DNA from 4 places in the Roseburia rectibacter genome. Region 2 is predicted to be linked to each of the others. Evidence: predicted binding sites of a transcription regulator. Region 2 holds the regulator's gene; each other region holds the start of a gene.

Region 1 (6,105 bases), 1.1 Mb from region 2:
ACAATTCCCCGGTATACTAAACTCACAGTTAAGGCAACAAGTTAAAATTTTTCATAGAACTTTTTTTCATACCTGATGTAAGTCAGGCAGCCTTGCTTATCAGATAAGCAAGGTTCCTCCCAGCAAATAGTGAATCACTTCACTTTCCATACACACTCTTTTTCATAATGAATAGCCGGTGCTGTTGCACCGGCTCCCTCTTTTTTATCTGTTCTTTTCATTTCCAAGCAAAATATTCATATACTTTGCATAAGCAGCAAATGCAGATGGTATGGCGTATTTTTCTTTCGCATCTTCTGCATCCACAAATAATAATCCGTCTGTACCAATTTTTTCGCTCTGCACCTGTGGCTGCATTTCCGGTTCCTCCACACGGACCGCATATCCTGTCATATGCCATTCTATATGGGAAAAAATATGTTTTGCATCCCCCAACGGCTGAATACGGATCGGTGCATATCCCATCTCTTTTACCAGAGAAAGTACTTCCTCCTGCCCCAGATTTCCCTCAACATTTGGAAGTTCATACAGTCCTGCCAAAAGTCCCTTTCCCGGTCTTTTCCTGATTGCAACCTTTTGATCATCCCTTAAGATCAGAACCGTTTTTTTCTCGATCTTACGCGGTTTCGCCTTGCTTTTAACCGGTATCTGTTCTATCAGTCCCTGTTTTTTTGCCTCACACAGTTTTTCCCACGGACATTCTTCACATAACGGCGCACCGTTTGGCACACAGACTGTCGCTCCAAGTTCCATAAGCGCCTGATTAAACGCACCGGCAAGGTTTCCATGATATACCTGTGCCCTCAGATCCACTGCATCCTCCATCCATGGGAATATATTTTTCTCATTTCTGTCACCAGTCCCATGCATCAGTTCTTCCAACAATGCTTCCATCTCACTCCGGAAAGACTGTTTCATAATATCCGTATCATCTGCCGAAACGCGTGTTAAAACACGAAGCACATTCCCATCGACTGCCGGAACCGGGATTCCATATGCAATAGACGCAACCGCACCTGCTGTATAATGACCGATTCCTTTCAGTTTCAACAGTTTTTCATAATCTGCCGGAAGTTGTCCACCATAGTTTTCCACGACTTCCACAGCAGCTTTCTGCATATTCCGGACACGGTTATAATACCCTAATCCCTCCCAAAGTTTTAAAAGTTCATCCTCCGGGCAGACAGAAAGTGCACCTGCATCCGGCAATGCCTTCGTAAAACGTTCAAAATATGATTTTACTGCCTCCACTCTTGTCTGCTGGAGCATGATCTCTGAAACCCACACCCTGTATGGCGTCGGTTCTTCACGCCACGGCAGTATGCGGGCATGGCTTAAAAACCACTTTAATAATGGGGATACCAGTTGCTTTAAGTCGTAATCTTTTAACATGTATCTCTCAAACTTTCTTTTATAATATTCTTCATTTCTGTGCTCATTTTTACACAGTCCAGCACTTTACTTTAAGTCAAACCGGCTGACAAATACTGCGATCTTATCCAAACACTGCCGGATAATGTCTTTGGAATAAGCATAAGAACAGCGGATATAACCCTTTGCACAATTTCCAAATGCATCCCCCGGAATGACTGCTACTTTCTGCTCCTGTAACAGACGGTTACAAAATTCCATACTGGTAAGTCCTGTCTTTTTCACCGATGGAAATACATAAAATGCACCTTCCGGCTCTGTCACATCAAGTCCCATGTTCTGAAATCCGTCCACCATGATCTTTCGCCTCTCATCATATTCCTTCCGCATGACTTCAATCTCTTCGTCACGAACCGGACTTGTCAGTGCTTCAAGGGCTGCCACCTGTGAAGTCGTTCCTGCAGACATGGTTGTAAACTGATGGATCTTATTCATATGGAAAATGACTTCCGCCGGACCTGCTGCGATACCCATGCGCCATCCTGTCATTGCAAATGCCTTTGAAAAACCATTTAATACCACACAGCGTTCATACATATCCGGCAGTGCAGCAATCGACGCATGCTTTTTGCCGTAAGTCAGCTCTGCATAAATTTCGTCAGTGATCACAAAAATATCATGTGCGATCACAACCTCACGGATCGCCTCTAAATCTTCTTTTTCCATGATCGCTCCGGTAGGATTGTTCGGAAATGAGATCAGCAGAACCTTTGTTTTATCTGTGATCTTTTCTTCCAGTTCTTCTTTTGTCAGACGGAATTTATTTTCTGCTTTTAATGGAATTGAAACCGGAACACCTCCACATAATTCTACACACGGAATGTAGGAAACATAACAAGGCTCCACAACCAGTACTTCATCCCCCGGATCTACCAGTGCACGAAGTGCCAGGTCTATTCCTTCGCTTGCCCCCATTGTGATCAATATCTCATCTTCCCTGTCGTAATGAAGTCCGAACTTTTCCAGATATTCTGCAGCTGCCGCACGAAGCTCTACGGTGCCACGGTTGTCCGTATATTTTGTCTCTCCCCTTTTTATAGAAGCGATCGCTGCCTCCCTGACATGTTCCGGTGTCGGAAAATCCGGCTCGCCGACACCAAGTGACAATGCTCCCTCCATCGTATTTGCAATATCAAAAAAGTCCTTGATCCCTGAATCCGGCATCTCCTTTACTACCTTAGATAAGTATGATTTGCTTGTGCCCATGGTTTTTCCTCTTTTCTGTATCTTTGTCAAAATATCATACCACCTATCATAGCACTTTTTCTACCGAATTTATAGTGAATTTTTCCCATAATCTATTGACAAATTCTAGGAAAAGCTGTACGCTATTAATAACGTATATTGTTAATTTTTTATCAAACTATTCAGGAGGGTTCCAAACGATGAGCGATTTTAACAATTTAAAACTGGAAGTTGCTGAGGAGATTGCAGTTCTTACAATTTCAAGACCAGCAGCATTAAACGCATTAAACAGCGAGACTTTAGACGAGTTAAACACAGCCTTAACTGAGATCGAGTCAAGAGACGACATCAAAGTTGTAATCTTAACAGGTGGTCCTGACAAGAAAGGCAACGAATTCAAATCTTTCGTAGCAGGCGCTGATATTTCTGAGATGGTAAACTTTACCGCAGCAGAGGCAAGAGCTTTCGGTATGAGAGCTTCCGTACCATTCTTCAAATTAATGAACATGCGTCAGGTAACGATCGCAGCTGTAAATGGTTTTGCACTTGGCGGTGGATGTGAGATTTCCATGGCATGTGATATCCGTATCGCATCTGACAACGCTACTTTCGCACAGCCAGAAACAGGTCTTGGAATCATTCCTGGATTCGGCGGTACACAGAGACTTGCCCGTTTAGTAGGCATGGGACGCGCAAAAGAGATGATCTTTACCTGTGATTCCGTTGATGCAGCAGAAGCTTACCGCATCGGTCTTGTAAACAAAGTAGTTGCTCCGGAAGAGTTAATGAACACAGCAAAAGCTATGGCAAAGAAAATCATCTCCAAAGGAAGCTATGCTGTTTCCGTTGCAAAAGCAGCTATCAACAACGGTTATGATATGGACATCAAGAACGCTGTTGAGATGGAAGCAAACTTATTCGGCGTAACCTGCTCTACCCACGACAAAAAAGAAGGCATGACTGCTTTCTTAGAGAGAAGAGCCGCTGATTTAACAGATTTCTAGGATTTTTCTAAAATATAAAAAGGCATTGGAGCTTAGATGCTTCCAGTGCCTTTTTTGTACTTCTGCTATTTTAATTTTGTAACATGTTCTTCCGGAATTTTGCCGGTGTACAGCCTTTTACCTGTATAAAACGGTTTACAAAATAATCAAGGTCACGATAGCCCACATCTTCTGCGATCTGTGCGATCTTCTTATCTGTATGAAGCAAATAGTCTGCTGCCTGTTCCATCCGGTAATTATTCAGATAATCTTTAAACGACTGTCCGTATTTTTTTCGAAACAGCTGTCCTAAATATGCACTGTTGACATAATATTTTTCACTCAGACTTTTTAACGTGATATTTGATGCAAAATTTTCTTTCACTTCTTTTTCTACCATACTTAAGACACCTCTGGAAACATTTTTCCGAAGCTGTGAAAGATAGTCTGCATATTCACAGGCAAAACGTGTCAGGTGTGCCTTACTTCCTCTCTTTACCCCGGTCTCAAAGCTGCTTTCACTGATCAGCCTTAAGATTTTTTCCTGATTCACATCATCATCCTGCTCACAGGCAAGATGGATCAGCTGGAACAGAAGATAATTGATATTCAACGTCATTGTCTCACCGCAGATTCCCCTTTTTCCCATTTCTTCATAGAAAAATTCCACCGCACTGCGGATTCCGACATGATTGTTCTGCTCGATCATTTTTAACAGCCCATCTAAACTTTCCTTACATAAAACAATACCATCCGGCGATACCTGAACTTCCTCTTCATAATAGTAAATCTGTTTTTTACTCCGGAATCCCTGAAAAGAACGAAGCATACAGGTATTGCCATATGACCTTGCTATATTACTGATGTCCTGTACTTTTTTCCCGACTAACATAATGACCGGCTGATTCATATTATTTTCCAGATACTCACGGAAATGTTCTAAATAATCCTGTTCTGACATCCCTGCTTTCTTTGCAACACGGTCAAAATATAAAAAACAAACATCATAGATTTTTTCATTTACCGATACATCAAACACGCATAAATCGGCATCTTCCTTTAAATATTCCATACACAGATGGTAAAGTTTTCTCTGTGCCACCCTCATTTCCTGATCGGACGTTTTTTCTTCATCAAAAATCTCTTCCATCTGGATTTCCACATAACGTACGCCTTTCGTACATTCCATATGCTCACGGACATATTCAAGATTAAGCTGGTCAAATTTTCCCTGGACAAGTGAAATAATATGTCTTGCCAGATATGCCTGTTTCATTTTTTTATTCTTTTCAATGTCCGACTTCTCCTGACTGCTTAAAGCCATCACCTTGTTTAACATCTTTAACAGGATCTCTCTGTCTACCGGTTTTAAAATATAATCTGTGCACCCATGCTGCATTGCCTGCTGTGCAAATCCAAATTCCGCATATCCGCTTAAAACCACAAAACATGCATCAGAAATTGATTCTTTACGGATTTTCTCTAAAAGTTCTAATCCCGTCATCTGCGGCATCTTGATATCTGCAATGATCAGATCTGCTTTTTTCTTCTGTAAAAACTCCAATGCCTCAAGTCCATTTGCAGCCGTCCCTGCAATCTCAAATCCTTCCTGTTCCCAATCAATCAGATGCTTCAGTCCCTCTAAAATGAAGGGCTCATCATCAACCAGTAAAACCTTTAACATTTCCCTAATCCCCCTATACATACTGCAATGGTATCTGTATCAGAACCGTAGTTCCCACACCTTCTTCTCCGTCTAATTGAAACTCTACCTGATTTTCTGTAACCAGTTTAAGACGGACACAGGCATTTAAGATTCCAACTCTTCCATTGCTCTTTAACATTTCAATATTGGCACTATTCATTTTCTTCTCCAGTACTAAAATTTTCTCCTCTTCCATTCCGGTTCCCGTATCCTCAATTTCAATGTAAAGTTTTTCATCCTGTCTGTTTATTCTCACAAATATCCATCCCGGCGATGCTTTACCCTCAATCCCATGTACACAGGCATTTTCAACAAATGTTACAATCGTTAATTTAGGAATCCTGTATGTATCACACCCTTCCTCCACATCAATGCTGTAATTTAATCTGTCCCCAAACCGGTATTTCTGAAGAGCCAGATATGCTTTTACAAATTCGATTTCATCTGTAATGCTTACGGAATCATTTCCCCATTCCACATACTGTCTCTGCATGATGGCAAGTTTTGCCACCATATCTGCTGTCTCATTTTCATTTTTCAGAATACTGTGCATTCGGATACTCTCAAGAACATTAAACAGAAAATGTGGATTGATCTGGCTGTGCAGGGCTAAAAGCTCTGCATTTTTCTGTCCTACTAACATTTCCTGTTCCCGGATCTTATTTTTATATACTGTCTGGATCAGTTCATTCGTCCTGTCTACCATGCGGTTATAATTCCGTATCATGCTGCTGATCTCATCTTTTCCACCCTCATAATACATCGGGATCAGATGATCACTGTCCACGGACTTAAATACCC
Region 2 (6,105 bases):
TGACAGTAAAGAGCTGAAACATGTGCTGCTTGATTTTCATCATTACGTGCAGCGTGTACGTAAAATCACACTTGCAGATCCAAAACGTTCTGTGCAATCGAATCAGGAACACAGACAGATTGTGGAAGCATTAAAAAAACATGATGCCAATCTGGCAGAAAAACTTGCAAATGAGCATATGATGAACACCATTCACAATATGGACAATTACGGATGGGACAATTTATTTCAATAGAAAAGGAGAACATAATGGAAAAAATCAAAATGACAACACCACTGGTAGAGATGGACGGAGATGAGATGACAAGAATCCTCTGGAAAATGATCAAAGATGAATTACTTCTGCCGTTTATTGATTTAAAAACAGAGTATTATGATCTTGGATTAGAGCATCGTAATGAGACAAATGATCAGGTTACCGTTGACTCTGCCAATGCAACAAAGAAATACGGTGTTGCTGTAAAATGTGCAACGATCACACCAAATGCAGCCCGCATGACTGAATATAATTTAAAAGAAATGTGGAAAAGCCCGAATGGTACGATCCGCGCCATGTTAGATGGAACGGTATTCCGTGCACCGATCGTTGTAAAAGGGATCGAGCCATGTGTAAAGAACTGGAAAAAACCGATCACGATCGCGCGTCATGCATATGGCGATGTATATAAAGCAACTGAGATGAAGATTCCTGGAGCAGGCAAATGTGAGCTGGTATATACAGCGGAAGATGGTACAGAGACGAGAGAACTGATCCACAACTTTACCGGAGCAGGCGTTGTTCAGGGACAGCATAACCTTTGCAATTCCATTGAAAGTTTCGCAAAAAGCTGTTTTAATTATGCACTGGATACAGAACAGGATCTGTGGTTTGCAACAAAGGATACGATTTCAAAAAAATACGATCATACCTTTAAAGACATTTTTCAGGAAATCTTTGATGCAGAGTACAAAGAAAAATTCGAAAAAGCAGGTATTACCTATTTTTATACATTGATCGATGATGCAGTTGCACGTGTAATGAAGTCTGAGGGTGGTTATATCTGGGCATGTAAAAATTATGATGGAGATGTCATGAGTGATATGGTTTCAAGTGCATTTGGTTCACTTGCCATGATGACTTCTGTATTAGTTTCCCCGGATGGATATTATGAATATGAAGCTGCACATGGAACGGTACAGCGCCATTATTACAAACACTTAAAAGGTGAGGAGACATCCACAAACTCTGTTGCAACTATTTTTGCATGGACAGGTGCACTTAAGAAACGTGGAGAACTTGATTCTAACCAGGCATTATCTGATTTTGCAGAAAAACTTGAAAAGGCTTGTATAAAGACCATTGAAGATGGTAAAATGACAAAAGACCTTGCGCTGATTACTACAAATCCGAATCCGGTTGTATTAAACAGCGAAAATTTCATCAAGGCAATCAGAACAACATTAGAGGAAAGTTTAAAATGATTTTGTCATGTCAGAGTATCTCAAAGTCTTTTGGAACAGATGAGATCTTAAAAGATGTATGTTTTCATATTGAAGCAAACGAAAAAGCAGCGATTGTCGGCATCAATGGTGCCGGCAAGTCTACGCTGCTTAAAATTATTATGGGCGAAGAAACGTCCGATACCGGTGAAGTGATCCTTGCAAAAGATAAAACAATCGGTTATCTGGCACAGTATCAGGATGTATCGGGGCACAGAACCATTTATGACGAAGTTCTTAATGCAAGAGCTGACATCCTTGAAATGGAACAGAAACTCCGCAATATGGAGTCAGAAATGAATCAGCAGACCGGTGGGGAACTGGAAAAACTGATGGAGGTTTATCATCGTCTGAGCCACGAATTTGAACTGCAGGGCGGATATGCATACCGGAGTGAAGTAACCGGTATTTTAAAAGGACTTGGTTTTTCGGACGAAGATTTAACAAAGCAGATGAATGAATTGTCCGGAGGACAGAAAACCAGGGTTTCGCTTGGCAAACTCTTAGTCACAAAGCCGGATGTATTACTTTTAGATGAGCCGACAAACCATCTGGATATGGAATCGATCCGATGGCTTGAGAATTTTCTGCGTGCATACAAAGGTGCTGTTGTGATCGTGGCTCATGACCGTTATTTTTTAGACAGAGTTGTCACGAAAGTAGTTGAGATTTTCCAGCATAAGGCTTATGTATATCAGGGAAATTACTCGGATTTTGCGAAGAAGAAAGCAAAAGTCCGTGAAGATCTGTTAAAACAATATTATAATCAGCAGCGTGAGATCAGACATCAGGAAGAAGTTATCACAAAGTTAAAATCGTTTAACCGTGAAAAATCCATCAAGCGTGCGGAGAGCCGCGAAAAGATGTTAGACAAGATAGAACGTATTGAAAAACCGGTTGAGGACAATACAGACATTAAGATCGTGTTAGAGCCAAATGTGGTCAGCGGAAATGATGTCCTTACGGTGTCAGGTCTTGCAAAATCATATCCGCCGGTTACATTGTTTTCGGATATCTCATTCGAGATTAAACGTGGGGAGCGGGTAGCACTGATCGGCAATAACGGAACCGGGAAAACGACCATCTTAAAGATCATCAATAATCTGATACAGGCAGATGGTGGTACGGTAACACTTGGTTCGAATGTTCACATTGGATATTACGATCAGGAACATCAGCTTTTACATATGGAAAAAACCATATTTGAAGAGATCTCAGATGCTTATCCAGAGCTGAACAACACAAAGATCCGCAATGTACTGGCAGCCTTTTTATTTACAAATGATGATGTGTTTAAGCGGATCTCAGATTTAAGCGGTGGTGAAAGAGGCCGTGTCTCTCTGGCAAAACTGATGCTTTCAGATGCTAATTTTCTTATTTTAGATGAGCCGACAAACCATCTGGACATTACATCCAAGGAAATTTTGGAATCTGCATTAAACCAGTATACAGGAACGGTATTTTTTGTTTCACATGACCGCTATTTTATCAATCAGACAGCAACAAGAATCCTGGAGCTGACAGGTGAAACAATTGTAAATTATATCGGAAACTATGATTATTATCTGGAAAAACATGATATTATGACGCAGTTGTATGTGAAACAGCCAGAAACTTCAGATGTGCAGCCTAAGAAACAGGATGATGCCGTTAATAAGCTCGACTGGCAGGCACAAAAAGCAGAGCAGGCAAGGATTCGTAAAATTGAAAACAGTTTAAAAAAAGCCGAGGAAGAGATTGCCGCACTTGAAAGTGAAATAAGCATGATCGATGAAGAATGTGCAAAGCCGGAAAACGCAGTTAATTCCGCAAAATTAAATGAGCTTGCAGCAAGACAGCAGGAGTGCAGGGAACGACTGGAAACCTGCTATGAAACCTGGGAAGAGCTGTCAATGCAGTTAGATGGAACTGATTGATGATATTTCCTGACAAAACAGAAAATATCTTATTGAAAAAAGATAGTTAAATTTTTCACACATTGACAGACACAGGGGAAATCACTATAATAAACGAGAGAACGTAAGAAAGGTGGAACCTTTTGTGCAGGAAAAAGAAATATCACAGGCAGTTATCCGGAGAATGCCGCGTTATTACCGCTACCTCGGAGAACTCTTAGATGCCGGTGTAGAACGTATATCATCCAATGATCTGAGTAAACGAATGAATGTGACCGCATCCCAGATCAGACAGGATCTGAATAATTTTGGTGGTTTTGGCCAGCAGGGTTATGGTTATAATGTAAAGTTTTTATATGAGGAAATCGGTAAGATATTAGGTTTAAATGAAAGACACAATATTATTGTGGTGGGTGCAGGTAATCTTGGACAGGCACTTACAAACTATGTGAAATTTGAAAAACTTGGTTTTGTGATCATAGGACTGTTTGATGTAAATCCTGCATTGGACGGTGTGACCGTGCGTGGAATCAAAATCCGCATGCTGGATGAATTAGAGAGTTTCTGTGCAGAAAATCAGGTGGATATTGCGGCGCTTACTATGCCAAAGGAAAAGGCTGATGCCATTGCAAACAGACTAGTCGGACTTGGAATCCGCGCAATCTGGAATTTTGCGCATGTAGACCTGGAGCTCATTGATAAAAATGTTGTTGTAGAGAATGTACATCTTTCCGACAGTTTGATGCAGTTATCTTACAACATTGTCAGAAACAAAAAAGCAGAAAAAAACGGCAACTGAAAAGGGTGCCATAAATTCAGGAAGCAATTAGCTGCCGCACAGATCTTTGTGCGGCGTTTTTTGCTTATAACAGGGGGTTTATTATCATGAAGTATCTTGTAAACAGCAGGGAAATGCAAAAATATGACGCAAATACCGTTTCACATTTTAAGGTTCCGGGACTTCTTCTGATGGAGCGTGCAGCAATAACATTTGTAAATGAACTCCATAAGCAAAAAGTCGATCTCTCAGAAGTTCTTATCGTATGCGGTAGCGGAAATAATGGTGGAGATGGTCTTGCGATCGCCCGCCTTTTATTTCTGGAGGGACATACTGTTACAGTTGTTTTTGCTGGAAATAAAGATCATTGCTCGGAGCAAAACAGAATCCAGCAGGATATTTTAAATGCATATGGTGTTCCTGTCTATACGGATTTACCGGAACAGATCAGACCAACAACTGTCATAGATGCACTATTTGGTGTAGGGTTGTCGAGAGACGTGACTGGTACTTATGCAGACATATTATGTTGTATGAATACACTTCCGGGAGAAAAAGTGGCAGTGGATATTGCATCCGGAATTTCTGCAGATACAGGTGCTGTCCTTGGTATGGCATTTCGTGCAGATATCACGATCACATTCGCATTTGCGAAATTAGGCAGTATTCTCTGGCCGGGAAATGAATATGCCGGCAGAGTGATCGTATGTGATATCGGTATCACGAAAGAAAGCTGGCTGGGAGAGACACCGTCAGTAATGGCATTGGAAACGAAAGATATATTGCTGCTCCCGGAGAGAAAAAGTCATTCTAATAAAGGAAGCTATGGAAAACTTTTGCTGATCGCAGGAAGTGTCAATATGGCAGGGGCGGCAGTTTTATCTGCAAAAGCTGCTTACGCCACAGGATGCGGTCTGGTGCGTGTGCTGACGCCGGAAGAAAACAGGATTATTTTACAGAGCTGTGTTCCAGAGGCGGTTCTTACTACTTATGATAAAAATGCTGCTCCGGGGAAGGCTGTATTACAGGAGGCTTTTGATTGGGCAGATGCCATTGTGGCAGGTCCCGGGCTTGGGAAAGAAAAAACTGCTGCACAGATATTAAATTTTGTGTTAGAATATGGAACGTCACAGGAAAAGAAAGCAATTCTTTTTGATGCGGATGCGTTAAATCTGATAGCAGAGCAGAATGACTTACCAGAGGCAGATATCTGGAAAAATTTTAAAATCCCGGCAGTGATCACACCTCATCCCGGAGAGATGAGCCGGCTTACCGGAAAAACAGTCAGTGAGATCCAGCATCATTTGCTTCAGACTGCTGCGGATTATGCAAAAGAATATCACGTTGTATGTGTCTTAAAAGACGAACATACCGTAACTGCACTGCCGGATGGTAAAAAATACCTGAATCTTTCCGGCAATTCCGGAATGGCAACAGCAGGAAGCGGAGATGTGTTAAGCGGTGTGATCGGTACATTTATGGCACAGAAAATAACACCTTACCAGGCGGCTCCTCTTGGGGTATATCTTCATGGCCTGTCCGGTGATCTTATGATACGCACAACGGGGTTACAGGGGCTTACAGCCTCAGATCTGATCTGTGGTATTAAAAAAGTTCTGAATATTTATACTACAAAGCCGGTCGATAATGAACAAAAATTCGTTGAATAAAAAACGGTACACAAAATAGATGGAGGATCAACATGAACAGATACAGCAGAGTGCATGCGGAAATCGATCTGGATGCAATTCTACACAACATGGATGCGATGCGCGGAAACATTGCAAAAGACACAAAAATTATGGCTGTCATTAAGGCAGATGGCTACGGACATGGTGCCGTAGAGATTGCAGAGACGATTGAAAAACTGGATTATCTTTATGGTTATGCAGTTGCCACGGTTGAGGAAGGACTTATCCTTCGTAATCACGGAATCCAGAAACCGATCCTGAT
Region 3 (6,105 bases), 1.5 Mb from region 2:
ACTGTAACTTTTGCTCCTGTCTCATCTTTGATTCTAAGTGCTGCTTCAAGACCAGCTTTATCATCTGGGTTCATGATAGCAAGCATTGCTGCTCTGTCAAGCGTTCCATCCGGGTTGAACTTAACGCCGCCCTTTGTATCAGGAACCTGTTTAATACATACTACGATATTCATGTATTTTCCACTCCTTATGTTTTATATGTTTAAATTTTACGCGGATTGATTCGAAATTACTTTAACAATGCACCGGAGATTACCATACGTTGTACTTCGCGAGCGAAGTTCGGCTTACGATATTCTCAATTATTTCAACAATGCACCTGAAATTACCATACGCTGTACTTCGCTTGTACCCTCGTAGATCTCTGTGATCTTAGCATCACGCATCATACGCTCTACATCATACTCTCTGATATATCCGTATCCACCGAATAACTGAACAACTTCAGTTGTAACTGCCATTGCCGTCTCGGCTGCGAATAATTTAGCTTTTGCAGCTTCTACAGAATATACTTTCTGGGTAGCTTTTGCCATTGCTGCTTTGTAAACTAAAAGCTGTGCAGCTTCGATTCTTGCAGCCATATCAGCAAGTTTGAACTGTGTATTCTGCTGCTGTGCGATAGAACGGCCGAACTGTTTTCTCTCTTTTGTATAAGCGATAGCTCTGTCTAATGCACCCTCAGCGATACCAAGTGCCTGAGCAGCGATACCAATACGTCCACCATCAAGTGTATGCATTGCGATCGGGAAACCTTTTCCTTCCGGTCCTAACAGATTCTCTTTCGGGATTCTGCAGTCTTCGAAGATCAGCTCATAAGTAGATGATCCACGGATACCCATCTTCTTCTCTTTTGTTCCGAATGAGAAACCAGGAGCTCCCTTATCTACGATAAATGCAGAGAAGTTTTTCTTCTTTCTGCCTCTCTTGTCCTCTGTGATGCTTGTGATAGCGATTACAATATAAACATCTGCAACTTTACCATTGGTAATGAAGCATTTTGATCCGTTTAATACCCACTCGTCACCATCTAAAACAGCTTTTGTCTGTGCACCCTGTGCATCAGTACCAGCACCCGGCTCAGTTAATGCGAATGCACCTAACTTCTCGCCTGTTGCAAGTGGTTTTACATATTTCTGTTTCTGCTCTTCTGTACCATATGTCATGATCGGATCGATGCAGAGAGATGTATGTGCAGATACAACAACACCTGTGGTTGCGCAAACTTTAGATAACTCTTCTACGCACATAACGTATGTAAGAGGATCACAACCCTGTCCGCCGTATTCTTTCGGAACCGGGATTCCCATGAATCCGTATTTCTGCATTTTCTTAACCGTTTCTGCCGGGAAAGCTTCTGTCTCATCTGTTTCCTGTGCAAGCGGTTTTACTTCTGTTTCAGCAAATTCCTTGAATAAGGAACGCGCCATTTCATGTTTCTTGTCTAAAGTGAAATCCATGATCTAATTTTCCTCCATAAATATTTATTTTACTGAGCATCGACCGGAGTCTTTGTACGATCAGCATTGTATACATAAAATCCCTTGCCGCTCTTTGCTCCAAGGTTACCACCACGAACCATCTTACGGATCAGTGGGCATGCACGATATTTGCTGTCGCCTGTCTCTTTGTAAAGTACATCCATGATAGCAAGGCAGATATCAAGACCGATGAAATCACCTAACTCTAACGGTCCCATTGGGTGATTAGCACCAAGTTTCATAGCTGCATCGATACCAGCGATATCGGAAACTCCTTCCATTTTGATGAATGCTGCTTCGTTGATCATTGGGATTAAGATACGGTTTACAACGAAACCAGCAGCCTCATTAACCTGTACCGGAGTTTTTCCGATCTCTTCAGAGATTTTCTTAATAGCGGAAACAGTTTCATCCGGAGTATTCACACCAGCGATAACCTCGATCAGTTTCATACGGTCTGCCGGGTTGAAGAAATGCATACCAACCATTGGACGGTTTAATCCGTTTCCGATCTCTGTGATGGAAAGACTGGATGTGTTAGAAGCGAAGATACAATCTGGTTTTGCGATCTCGTCTAATTCTTTGAAAGTAGTTTTCTTTACTTCCATGTTCTCGAAAGCTGCCTCTACGATCAGATCACAGTCTTTGCAAAGGTCTTCTTTTAAACCTGGAGTGATTTTTGCAAGGATGCCATCAACAGCTTCCTGTGTCATTTTTCCTTTTTCTACTAATCTTGCATAACCTTTTTTGATTTTCTCTTTTCCGCCTTCAGCCCACTCCTGCTTGATATCGCAAAGTGCTACTTCATATCCTTCTACCTGAGCAAATGCTTTTGCAATGCCCTGTCCCATAGTTCCTGCACCAATAACGCCAACCTTCATTTCGGTTACCTCCTGAAAATAATTATGTTAACTGTATGTTTAAAAAATGCAATCCCCGGGAAGTCATTCCCCGGGAATTACTATAAAAAACTATTATCTCTCAACGATTGTAGAGCATCCCATACCACCGCCGATGCAAAGTGTAGCAAGACCTCTCTTAGCGTCTCTCTTCTGCATCTCATGCAGTAATGTAACAAGGATACGGCATCCGGAAGCACCTACCGGGTGTCCTAATGCGATTGCACCACCGTTTACGTTTACTTTTGACATATCGAATTTCAGATCTCTTGCTACTGCGATAGACTGAGCTGCGAATGCTTCGTTTGCTTCGATCAAGTCCATATCATCAATGGATAAACCTGTTTTAGCTAATACTTTTCTTGTAGAAGCAACAGGACCAACACCCATGATCTCTGGCTCAACTCCGCCAAGAGCACCTGCTACCCATGTAGCCATTGGTGTAACACCAAGTTCTTTTGCTTTCTCTTCGCTCATAACAACGATTGCTGCTGCACCATCGTTGATACCGGAAGCGTTACCTGCTGTAACAAGTCCGCCCTCTTTACCAGAGCAGCATTTTAATTTTGCTAAAGACTCAGCAGTTGTGCCAGGACGTGGTCCCTCATCTTTTACGAAATCAACGATCTCTTTTTTAACTTTTACAGGAACCGGAACGATCTCATCATCAAATTTGCCTTCAGCAATTGCTTTCTCACATTTCTGCTGGCTGTTTGCTGAGAACTCATCAAGTTCTTCTCTTGTAATGCCATATTTATCACATACGTTCTCTGCTGTGATCATCATGTGGTAGTGATTGAATGCATCTGTTAATGCATCATTTACCATTGTATCAATGATCGTTGCATTGTTCATACGATATCCAAAACGAGCTTTTGTCATAGCATATGGTGCCATAGACATGTTTTCCATACCACCTGCAACAACGATATCAGCCTCACCTGCCATGATCATGGTAGCTGCATCATTGACACATTTTAAACCAGAACCACAAACAACGTTGATCGTGATTGCCGGAACTTCGATTGGCAGTCCTGCTTTGATTGCTGCCTGACGTGCAACATTCTGACCCTGAGCTGCCTGGATTACACAACCCATTTTTACCTCGTCAACCATCTCCGGTTTAACGTTTGCTCTTCTTAAAGCCTCTTTGATAACGATTGCACCTAAGTCTGCTGCTGGAGTATTGCTTAATGCTCCACCCATTTTACCGATTGCGGTACGGCAAGCACCTGCTAAAACTACTTTCTTTGCCATTTTGAATTCTCCTTTCAATTTAACACAAAGCTCTGCATTTGCAGAGAATTTGTTTCTTTCTCTTTCATTTTGCCGAAAAATGCTGTTAATTTTTTAACAATCTTTTTTAAAAAAATAAATTCAAACTTCCGATTGAAATTTATCTTTTTTCTCTTTCATTTTTAAAAGCTTATTTGCTATGTAATCAGCTATTTTTCTGCATTTCTTGTACTTTCATATGCTAACATATTTCACAATTAATTGCAATAGCTTTCTTTATTTTTCATCTTTGTAAACAATTTTCCACATCCTTTTTGCTCCATTTTGCGGGGTTTTTTGTTAAATTTTTATCATTTTATCATTTTGTTTAATAAAACACGTGATTACCTATAACTGTTCCTTCTATTATGCCGTTATTCACACGAAAATACAGACAATTTGTTGTGCTCGTTCCACCCAGCACCGCCTGTGCTGCACTCATACAATCGGAAGCAACTCCCTGCTCCAGACGGTATGCAAGACGACCGCTGGCAACCGGAGAGAACTGCCCTCCCTGATAAATCACACCGGAAACTGTATTCGGAAAATAGGAACTTCTGACACGGTTCATGATCACGCTGCCCACCGCAAGTTTTCCATCATATGGCTCGCCCCATGCCTCACACTGGATGATGGCAGCTAACAGATACGCATCGCTCTGGGCCGGTGCGTATGTCACATTCGACCTGTTTTCCTGTTCCTGCTTTTTGATGGCTGCAAGGCGCGCAGCATCCTCTTTTGCCTTCTGTATCTCAAGCTGCTTTTCGTATTCGATCATTTTCTTGATCTTTGCATCGATCGACTCCACATCGGACTGTGCATCTTCAATTTTCTCGCTGGATTCCTGTATCTTCTTCTGCGTATCCTCGATCAGGCTGTTGACTTTTTCCTGCTCTTTCTGTTTTTCCTGCTGTAATACAGTCAGTTCTTCCTTCTGCTTCTCGAGTTCCTTTTTCTGTTCTTTGATCTGCTCCGTGAGCTCCTGATATGCCGTAAGCATATTTCTGTCGTACTGATTGATTGCACTTGTATATTCCGCCTGATTTAAAAATTCTGCGATGGAGGACGCATGAATAAGCATGTCCCATACAGACTGATTGCCATTTTCATAAATATACTGAATGCGCACTTTCATATCTTCATACTGCTCTGCTGATCGTTCCTCGGAACGTTTCAGATCTTCCGCCGCCGTATTGATCTCGTCCTCTTTCTGTGCTGCCTGCTGCTCTAACTGGTTCATATCGGAAGTGATCGTATTTAACTGTCCATTCAGTCCGCTAAGGTCGCTCTCCAACCCCTGTTTTTCATTGGTCAGGCTGTCCACCTGATCTTTCGCATCTTCTTTCTGTTTCTTAAGGTCTGTGATCTGGTCTTTTGCCTTATCAATATCTTTCTGTGTCGTTCCTGCATGGACAGTTGCCGTAACAAGCATGCAGCCGGTCAGTATTCCTCCCAGGATTCTTCTCAAAAAATTGTGTCTCATGCTGTTCCTTTCGGCTGAACAGTAACCTTTCGGCTGCTGTTGTATTTTTCGTTCATTGTATTTCTTCTATTAATATGGTATTATAGCATGTAAAGCACAATATGAATATTAATTTTTTCACATACCATTATTGGGGGAATATTCAGGCATCTGGTGTCTGGATATGGTATAAAAAAGCCTGATAATCATCACAGGGGGAGGATTTACCTATGCAATTTGTAAAAACAGCAGATTTAAAACCCGGCATGAGACTTGCAAAACCAATCTACAATAAGATGGGTGTTCTTCTTTATGAAAGAGACACACTTTTAACCATGCAGGGTATTAACAGTATCGAAAACTTTGGTCTGATCGGTATTTTTATTCTTGAGCCGGCAGAGCCGGTACCGCCTCTTTCCAGAGAGGATCTTGAATTCGAACAGTTCCAGACGATATATGTTTTTAAACTAAAAGAAAATATGGATCGTCTGCAGGCCAATCAGGCACCTGTTTCGCTGAGCGATCTCGTCCGGGACATCCAGACACATTACGGCAGTCTTGATCACAAATTAAATTTTGCACAAAACCTGCGAAGTTCTGCAGATTTTGTTTACAAACATTCCATCAGTGTCGGCATTCTCTGTGCGATGATCACAAATCAGATGCATCTGCCTGCTGCAGAACAGACAGCCCTTATCACAGCTGCGCTTCTCTACGATTTTGGTTATCTGTATGTACCACAGACAGTGTTAGACAAGGGGGATGACCTTACAACAGCAGATAAGGATTTTATCCAGCTCAACTTAGAGCGCGGTTATGAAACGCTCCGCCCGGACCGTGGTGATTATAAATTCCCGGTACATACGCTTGATATCATCCAGCAGATCATTTTTAAAAACAGCCGTACTTTAAAAGTCAAAGAACCGGCAGACAATATCCGTCTTCTCGTCGATATTTTAGCAGTAGCGGACGAATTTGACCATCTGACCGC
Region 4 (6,105 bases), 200 kb from region 2:
GAGTTGAAAGATCAGGCAGAGCAGATCACAAATACAAATCATGATGTTACTGAGGCAATGACCAAACTTCAGGATAAGACAAAAGAAGTAGAAGAGATTGCAGGTATGATCTTAAATATTTCAAGCCAGACAAACCTGCTGGCGTTAAATGCATCTATTGAGAGTGCACGTGCCGGAGAAGCCGGAAGAGGTTTTGCGGTTGTAGCAGAGCAGATCAGACAGCTTGCGGAACAGACAAAAAATTCGACGGAAGAGATCACGAGAATTACAAACGAACTGAATGCAAATGCAAATGATGTGGTTGTATCAGTAGAAGGTTCTGTACAGGCAACGGAAGATCAGAAAGAAAAGATTCTTGCTGCGTCAGAAACATTTAATCTGCTTAATAAAAATATAGGTGAGCTGGTTGCCCATATTGAAGAGGTCAATAAAAAGGTAAGCGGACTTTCAGATTCCAACAATAAGATTGTGGTAAACTGCTCGCAGCTTTCGGCAGCGACTGAGGAAGTTACGGCGAGTGCAGAACAGGTACATACACTCAGTGAAGAAAACCTTGATGTTGCAAAACAGGTTCAGAATGCGGTAGAGAAAATTCACAGTACGGCAGATGATATAAAAAAGTTTTTGCACTGACAGAAAGGAGTGCATAATTATATGAAAAATAAAGTGTGGTTGTTTACAGCCGCACTTTTGCTTTTTACAGCAGGGTGTGGTGAGCCAGATATTGCACAAAATAAAATAAACAGCAATGAGCAGAAAACAGCAGGAATTTCAGATACAGATGAAACAGAATCCGAAATAGACAGCAGTGCGTCTGAAAAAATGGAAGCAGCCGAAGAAAAATATATCTGGAAAGAGATCACGCTGCAGTTTCCGGAGAGCTGGGAAGATAAGTATGTAATTTTAAAAGATGATACCGGTTTTTCTGTTTTTCAGAAAAAATCCTATGAGAAAGAAAGTGGGACGGGGTTTCTTTTTGGAATTACCAAAGACACGGAATGGTATCCGGATGCTGCCGGTGTAAGTATTTTAGGATATACCGATGATGGAGTGTTATATGAGGTTGTGAGGCCTACGGATGTGAGCTGCGATGTGGAAAATGAGGATACTTTAAATGAATATCAAGGGATGATGCAGCAGTCAGATACGGTAGTACAGAATGCGGTCATTGATACACAGAACCTGCACAAAGATGCTGACCAGTATATCATTCCGGTCAGTATGACACAGACAATTTCGACAGACAGTCTTATCAATATGTCGGACAATGATTTATGGTTAGCACGCAATGAAATCTATGCAAGACATGGACGGGGTTTTACCAATGAATATCTGCAGAGTTATTTTAATGCATGTTCCTGGTATGAAAAAACGGCGGAGACAGATGCATTTGACGAGTCTGTGTTAAGCCAGACAGAGAAAGATAATCTGAAAGTGATACAGGAAGCAGAAAAAACATATGCAGACGAACATCCATATCCGAAAGAGTATAAAACAGGACAGAAAGTTATGGAAGATATTGATGGAGACGGCAGGGAAGAAGAAATACGTTATGATGTGAAAGAGAGTGGCGATTATGCAGGGTATTCCTGTATCCTTACCGTGAATGGAACTTCATATGAACTGTGCGAATATGCGGCGATGGTGACACCGGAAACAGATTGCTTTTATGTCACTGATATTAATGCTTATGATGATTCGTTAGAGATTGCTGTCTTAGATGATGGGCCGAGTGGTGATTATGTGACATATTTTTACCGGTATGATGGAAACACACTCGAATTTGCCGGAGAAGTTACTGGTTTTCCTTTTAAAGAAAAAAATGGCGGTATCAACGGCTTTACCGGACAAAGCGGAATCTATGGAACAATTCGTACAGATATTCTTGAGACAGCATACTTAAATGGCTACTGGTGGTATGACAGTGATGCGGGGAAATTAGAGTATATGGATACCGGAATGCACAGGTATCAGTATTTCACACCGCACAGATTATATGTGGATCTCCCACTGTGGGAGGCTATGGATCAGACATCAGACCAGGTGACGGTTTCATCCGGTCAGGATGTATTCTTTATCAGTTCCGATGCAAAGGAATGGATCTATGTTCGTGCCAAAGACGGAACAAAAGGATATATTCATGTGGATGGGGAAAATATCAGCAACGCCGGCAGACTGGGGTCGGAAGTTTTTTCAGAATTGAATTATTTTGATTAGTGTATAAAAACAAATACACGGAATAAAGATAATTTTTTTCGATTAGGACTTGTAGATTTCAACAAAATGTGCGAAAATAGGTAAGGTATGTTAAATGTATAACAAAGTCTGATACATACAGTTCTATTTAAGTGAAAGGAGTCTTAAAATGATTTACACTAAGGAAGTCGAAAACATGTGTCCTGTAGCAAAGGGCGCAAAACATGAACCAGCTCCAATTCCGGAAGAAGGCAAATGGGTTCATTCTAAAAAAATTGAAGATATTTCAGGTTTTACACACGGTGTTGGCTGGTGTGCTCCTCAGCAGGGTGCCTGCAAGCTTTCATTAAATGTAAAAAATGGTGTAATCGAAGAAGCTTTAGTTGAGACAATCGGATGCTCTGGTATGACACATTCCGCAGCTATGGCAGCAGAGGTATTACAGGGCAAAACAATTCTTGAAGCATTAAACACAGACCTTGTTTGTGATGCAATCAATACAGCAATGAGAGAGTTATTCTTACAGATCGTTTATGGTCGTACACAGAGTGCATTCTCTGATGACGGTCTTGCAATCGGTGCTGGTCTTGAGGATTTAGGTAAAGGACTTCGTTCCCAGGTTGGTACAATGTACGCTACCAAAGAGAAAGGTGTTCGTTACTTAGAGATGGCAGAAGGTTATGTAACCGGTATTGCTCTTGACGAGAATAACGAAGTTATCGGATATCAGTTCGTTTCTCTTGGAAAAATGACTGACTTCATTAAAAAAGGCGATGATCCTAACACTGCATGGGAAAAAGCAAAAGGACAGTACGGCCGTGTGGCAGATGCTGTTAAAATCATCGACCCGAGAGAAGAGTAGGAAAGGAGACGGACGAAAATGGCATTATTTGAAGGATATGAAAGAAGAATTGACCAGATCAACGCTGTGTTAAACAGCTATGGTATCAGCTCTATCGAAGAAGCTGAAAAAATTACAAAAGATGCTGGACTTGATGTTTACGATCAGGTAAAGAAAATCCAGCCAATCTGTTTCGAGAACGCTTGCTGGGCTTACACTGTAGGTGCTGCAATCGCAATCAAAAAAGGATGTACAAGAGCTGCTGATGCTGCTGCAGCAATCGGTGAGGGACTTCAGGCATTCTGTATTCCGGGTTCTGTTGCAGACCACAGAAAAGTAGGTCTTGGACATGGTAACCTTGGTAAAATGTTATTAGAGGAAGAGACAGAGTGCTTCTGCTTCTTAGCAGGACATGAGTCATTTGCAGCTGCTGAGGGTGCAATCGGTATCGCTGAGAAAGCAAACAAAGTACGTCAGAAACCATTACGTGTTATCTTAAACGGACTTGGAAAAGATGCTGCTCAGATCATCTCCCGTATCAACGGATTCACATTTGTTGAGACACAGTATGATTACAAAGCTGCAAAATTAAATGTTGTATATGAGAAAGCATATTCTAACGGACTTCGTGCAACTGTAAAATGCTATGGTGCAGATGACGTTCAGGAAGGTGTTGCGATCATGCATCATGAGAACGTAGGTGTTTCCATCACTGGTAACTCTACAAACCCAACACGTTTCCAGCATCCGGTTGCAGGTACATACAAAAAAGAATGTATCGAGCAGGGTAAGAAATACTTCTCAGTTGCTTCCGGCGGTGGTACAGGACGTACACTTCACCCGGACAACATGGCAGCAGGTCCTGCTTCCTACGGTATGACAGATACTATGGGACGTATGCACTCTGATGCACAGTTCGCAGGTTCCTCTTCTGTACCGGCTCACGTTGAGATGATGGGTCTGATCGGAATGGGTAACAACCCAATGGTTGGTGCTACTGTTGCAGTTGCAGTTTCCGTTGAGGAAGCTCACAAAGCTGGTAAATTCTAAGATAAATTTAGATTATAGAAAGAAACGTGGTTCTTGAATCGTCAAGAATCCCGTTTCTTTTTCTGTATAAATTTATTTGAATATGATTTATACTTTTATCAGAATTCTAAATGTTTTGAGAAACGGGAGGGTTAGTTTAGAATCATGAATGTAATGCCCGTAAATATATTAATTACAAAAGTTGCAGAAATATGTAAAAAAAATGGTGTAAAAAAATTGGTTCTTATAGGTTCATTCGCAACAGATACAGCAACTCCATATAGTGATATTGATTTTGTAGTTTATGGCGATGTGGATATGGATAAACTTGAACAGGATCTAGAAAAAATAGAAACTTTACGTAAGATAGATATTTTGGAATATAAAACAATTCGAAACCAGTATCTTTTGGAGGATATCGCAAAGTATGGAAAACAAATATATTAACAGATATAAAAATTTTTGCAGAAGTTTGAATAATTTAAAAAAAAGTAAAACAGCAGACCCGGATGCTGATTTTGTGTTAGAAGGTACTGCTCAAAATTATAATTTAACATTTGATTTATCATGGATAGTGATGAAGGATATTTTAGTCAAAGTATTGGGTATTAATGATATAGCGCTTGGATCGCCAAGAGCGAATTTACAGGCGGCATTTTCAAACAAATTGATTGATGATGATGTTTGGCTGCAAATGTTGAGAACAAGAAATCTGCTTGCTCATGATTATGATGGCGCAGTTGCAAGAGAAAATTTTGAAAAGATAACAACAGTGTATTATGATGTTTTTTATAAATTTAAAATGATAGCAGAAGAGTATTTTGAAAAGGGAATGCAGGAAGAAGACAGTTTTAAAGCCTGATAGAACGTTTCGAAGAGGGGTATTTTGTAGAAAAAGATTATCTATAGATTAAAGTGATATATTTTTTATAAGCCATTTGGACTAACTATCCAGGTGGCTATTTTTGGATGATTTATTAGAATCAGTACCATTATTTTAATATAGTCCGATATTTTCAATTTTTTCCAAAACAGGGTGATAACCGAACATATTTTCTGCTATAATAATATCTATAACCAGAAGCAGAAAGAGAGGCGGCGTCCGGACATGAATGATTCATCCCATATTTATATTGCAATCGATCTGAAATCTTTTTATGCATCTGTAGAATGTGTAAAATTAGGATATGATCCGCTGACGACAAATCTTGTCGTGGCAGACGAGAGCAGAACGGAGAAAACGATCTGCCTTGCGGTATCACCGTCATTAAAGGCATACGGTATTCCGGGACGTGCAAGATTATTTGAAGTGGTGCAGAAAGTAAAACAGGTCAATAAGGAGCGGAGAAGCCGGATTGCCGGTGGAATGTTTACAGGAAAATCAGCAGATGACAAGGAACTGAAAAATAATCCGGCACTGGAACTGACTTATATTACAGCACCACCGCGCATGGCGCTTTATATGGAAGAAAGTAACCGGATCTATGATATTTATTTAAAATATGTAGCACCGGAAGATATGCATGTTTATTCCGTGGATGAAGTATTTATGGATGTAACGCATTATCTGAAAACATATCAGATGAGTGCAAGGGAGCTTGCAGAGAAAATGATTCAGGATGTTTTAAAAGAAACCGGTGTTACGGCAACCGCCGGTATCGGTACGAATCTTTATCTGTGCAAGGTTGCGATGGATGTTGTTGCAAAACATGTGACACCGGATGCAAATGGAGTGCGGATCGCAGAGCTTGATGAGATGAGTTACCGCCGGCTGCTGTGGGATCACAGACCGCTGACAGATTTCTGGAGGGTTGGCGGTGGATACCGGAAAAAATTAGAGGCGGCAGGCCTGTATACAATGGGAGATGTTGCCCGCTGTTCATTGGGGAGGGAACAGGATTTTTATAACGAAGATCTGCTATACAGGATGTTTGGCATCAATGCAGAACTTCTGATCGATCATGCATGGGGGTATGAGCCGACCACGATCGATCTGATCAAGGCGTACAAGCCGGAGACAAACAGCATTAGTTCCGGGC

Evidence for each region. The regulator Rex, encoded in region 2, represses fermentation and respiration genes when NADH is low (regulators of the CRP and FNR family bind a similar motif). The targets are predictions, from matches to a motif close to ATTGTTAANTANTTAACAAT.
Region 1: the regulator Rex is predicted to act here: its motif matches at 2,775-2,794, upstream of H8S51_RS14580 (enoyl-CoA hydratase-related protein).
Region 3: the regulator Rex is predicted to act here: its motif matches at 3,716-3,735, upstream of H8S51_RS16195 (acetyl-CoA C-acetyltransferase).
Region 4: the regulator Rex is predicted to act here: its motif matches at 2,304-2,323, upstream of H8S51_RS10815 (iron-sulfur cluster assembly scaffold protein).

The regions. Positions count from the first base shown of each region.
Region 1 covers NZ_CP092473.1:3,143,135-3,149,239, forward strand. The annotation lists gene H8S51_RS14570 (A/G-specific adenine glycosylase) at 205-1,392, opposite strand; gene H8S51_RS14575 (pyridoxal phosphate-dependent aminotransferase) at 1,459-2,637, opposite strand; gene H8S51_RS14580 (enoyl-CoA hydratase-related protein) at 2,817-3,620, shown strand; gene H8S51_RS14585 (response regulator transcription factor) at 3,691-5,283, opposite strand; gene H8S51_RS14590 (sensor histidine kinase) at 5,297-6,105, opposite strand, start outside.
Region 2 covers NZ_CP092473.1:2,077,776-2,083,880, forward strand. The annotation lists gene H8S51_RS09860 (GntR family transcriptional regulator) at 1-235, shown strand, start outside; gene H8S51_RS09865 (NADP-dependent isocitrate dehydrogenase) at 250-1,461, shown strand; gene abc-f (ribosomal protection-like ABC-F family protein) at 1,458-3,395, shown strand; gene H8S51_RS09875 (redox-sensing transcriptional repressor Rex) at 3,520-4,173, shown strand; gene H8S51_RS09880 (NAD(P)H-hydrate dehydratase) at 4,260-5,822, shown strand; gene alr (alanine racemase) at 5,855-6,105, shown strand, end outside.
Region 3 covers NZ_CP092473.1:3,540,078-3,546,182, forward strand. The annotation lists gene H8S51_RS16180 (electron transfer flavoprotein subunit beta/FixA family protein) at 1-173, opposite strand, end outside; gene H8S51_RS16185 (acyl-CoA dehydrogenase) at 303-1,457, opposite strand; gene H8S51_RS16190 (3-hydroxyacyl-CoA dehydrogenase family protein) at 1,487-2,359, opposite strand; gene H8S51_RS16195 (acetyl-CoA C-acetyltransferase) at 2,453-3,634, opposite strand; gene H8S51_RS16200 (cell wall hydrolase) at 3,981-5,120, opposite strand; gene H8S51_RS16205 (HD-GYP domain-containing protein) at 5,345-6,105, shown strand, end outside.
Region 4 covers NZ_CP092473.1:2,281,784-2,287,888, reverse strand. The annotation lists gene H8S51_RS10825 (methyl-accepting chemotaxis protein) at 1-633, shown strand, start outside; gene H8S51_RS10820 (YARHG domain-containing protein) at 655-2,217, shown strand; gene H8S51_RS10815 (iron-sulfur cluster assembly scaffold protein) at 2,366-3,058, shown strand; gene H8S51_RS10810 (GGGtGRT protein) at 3,077-4,087, shown strand; gene H8S51_RS10805 (nucleotidyltransferase family protein) at 4,232-4,513, shown strand; gene H8S51_RS10800 (HI0074 family nucleotidyltransferase substrate-binding subunit) at 4,494-4,928, shown strand; gene H8S51_RS10795 (Y-family DNA polymerase) at 5,175-6,105, shown strand, end outside.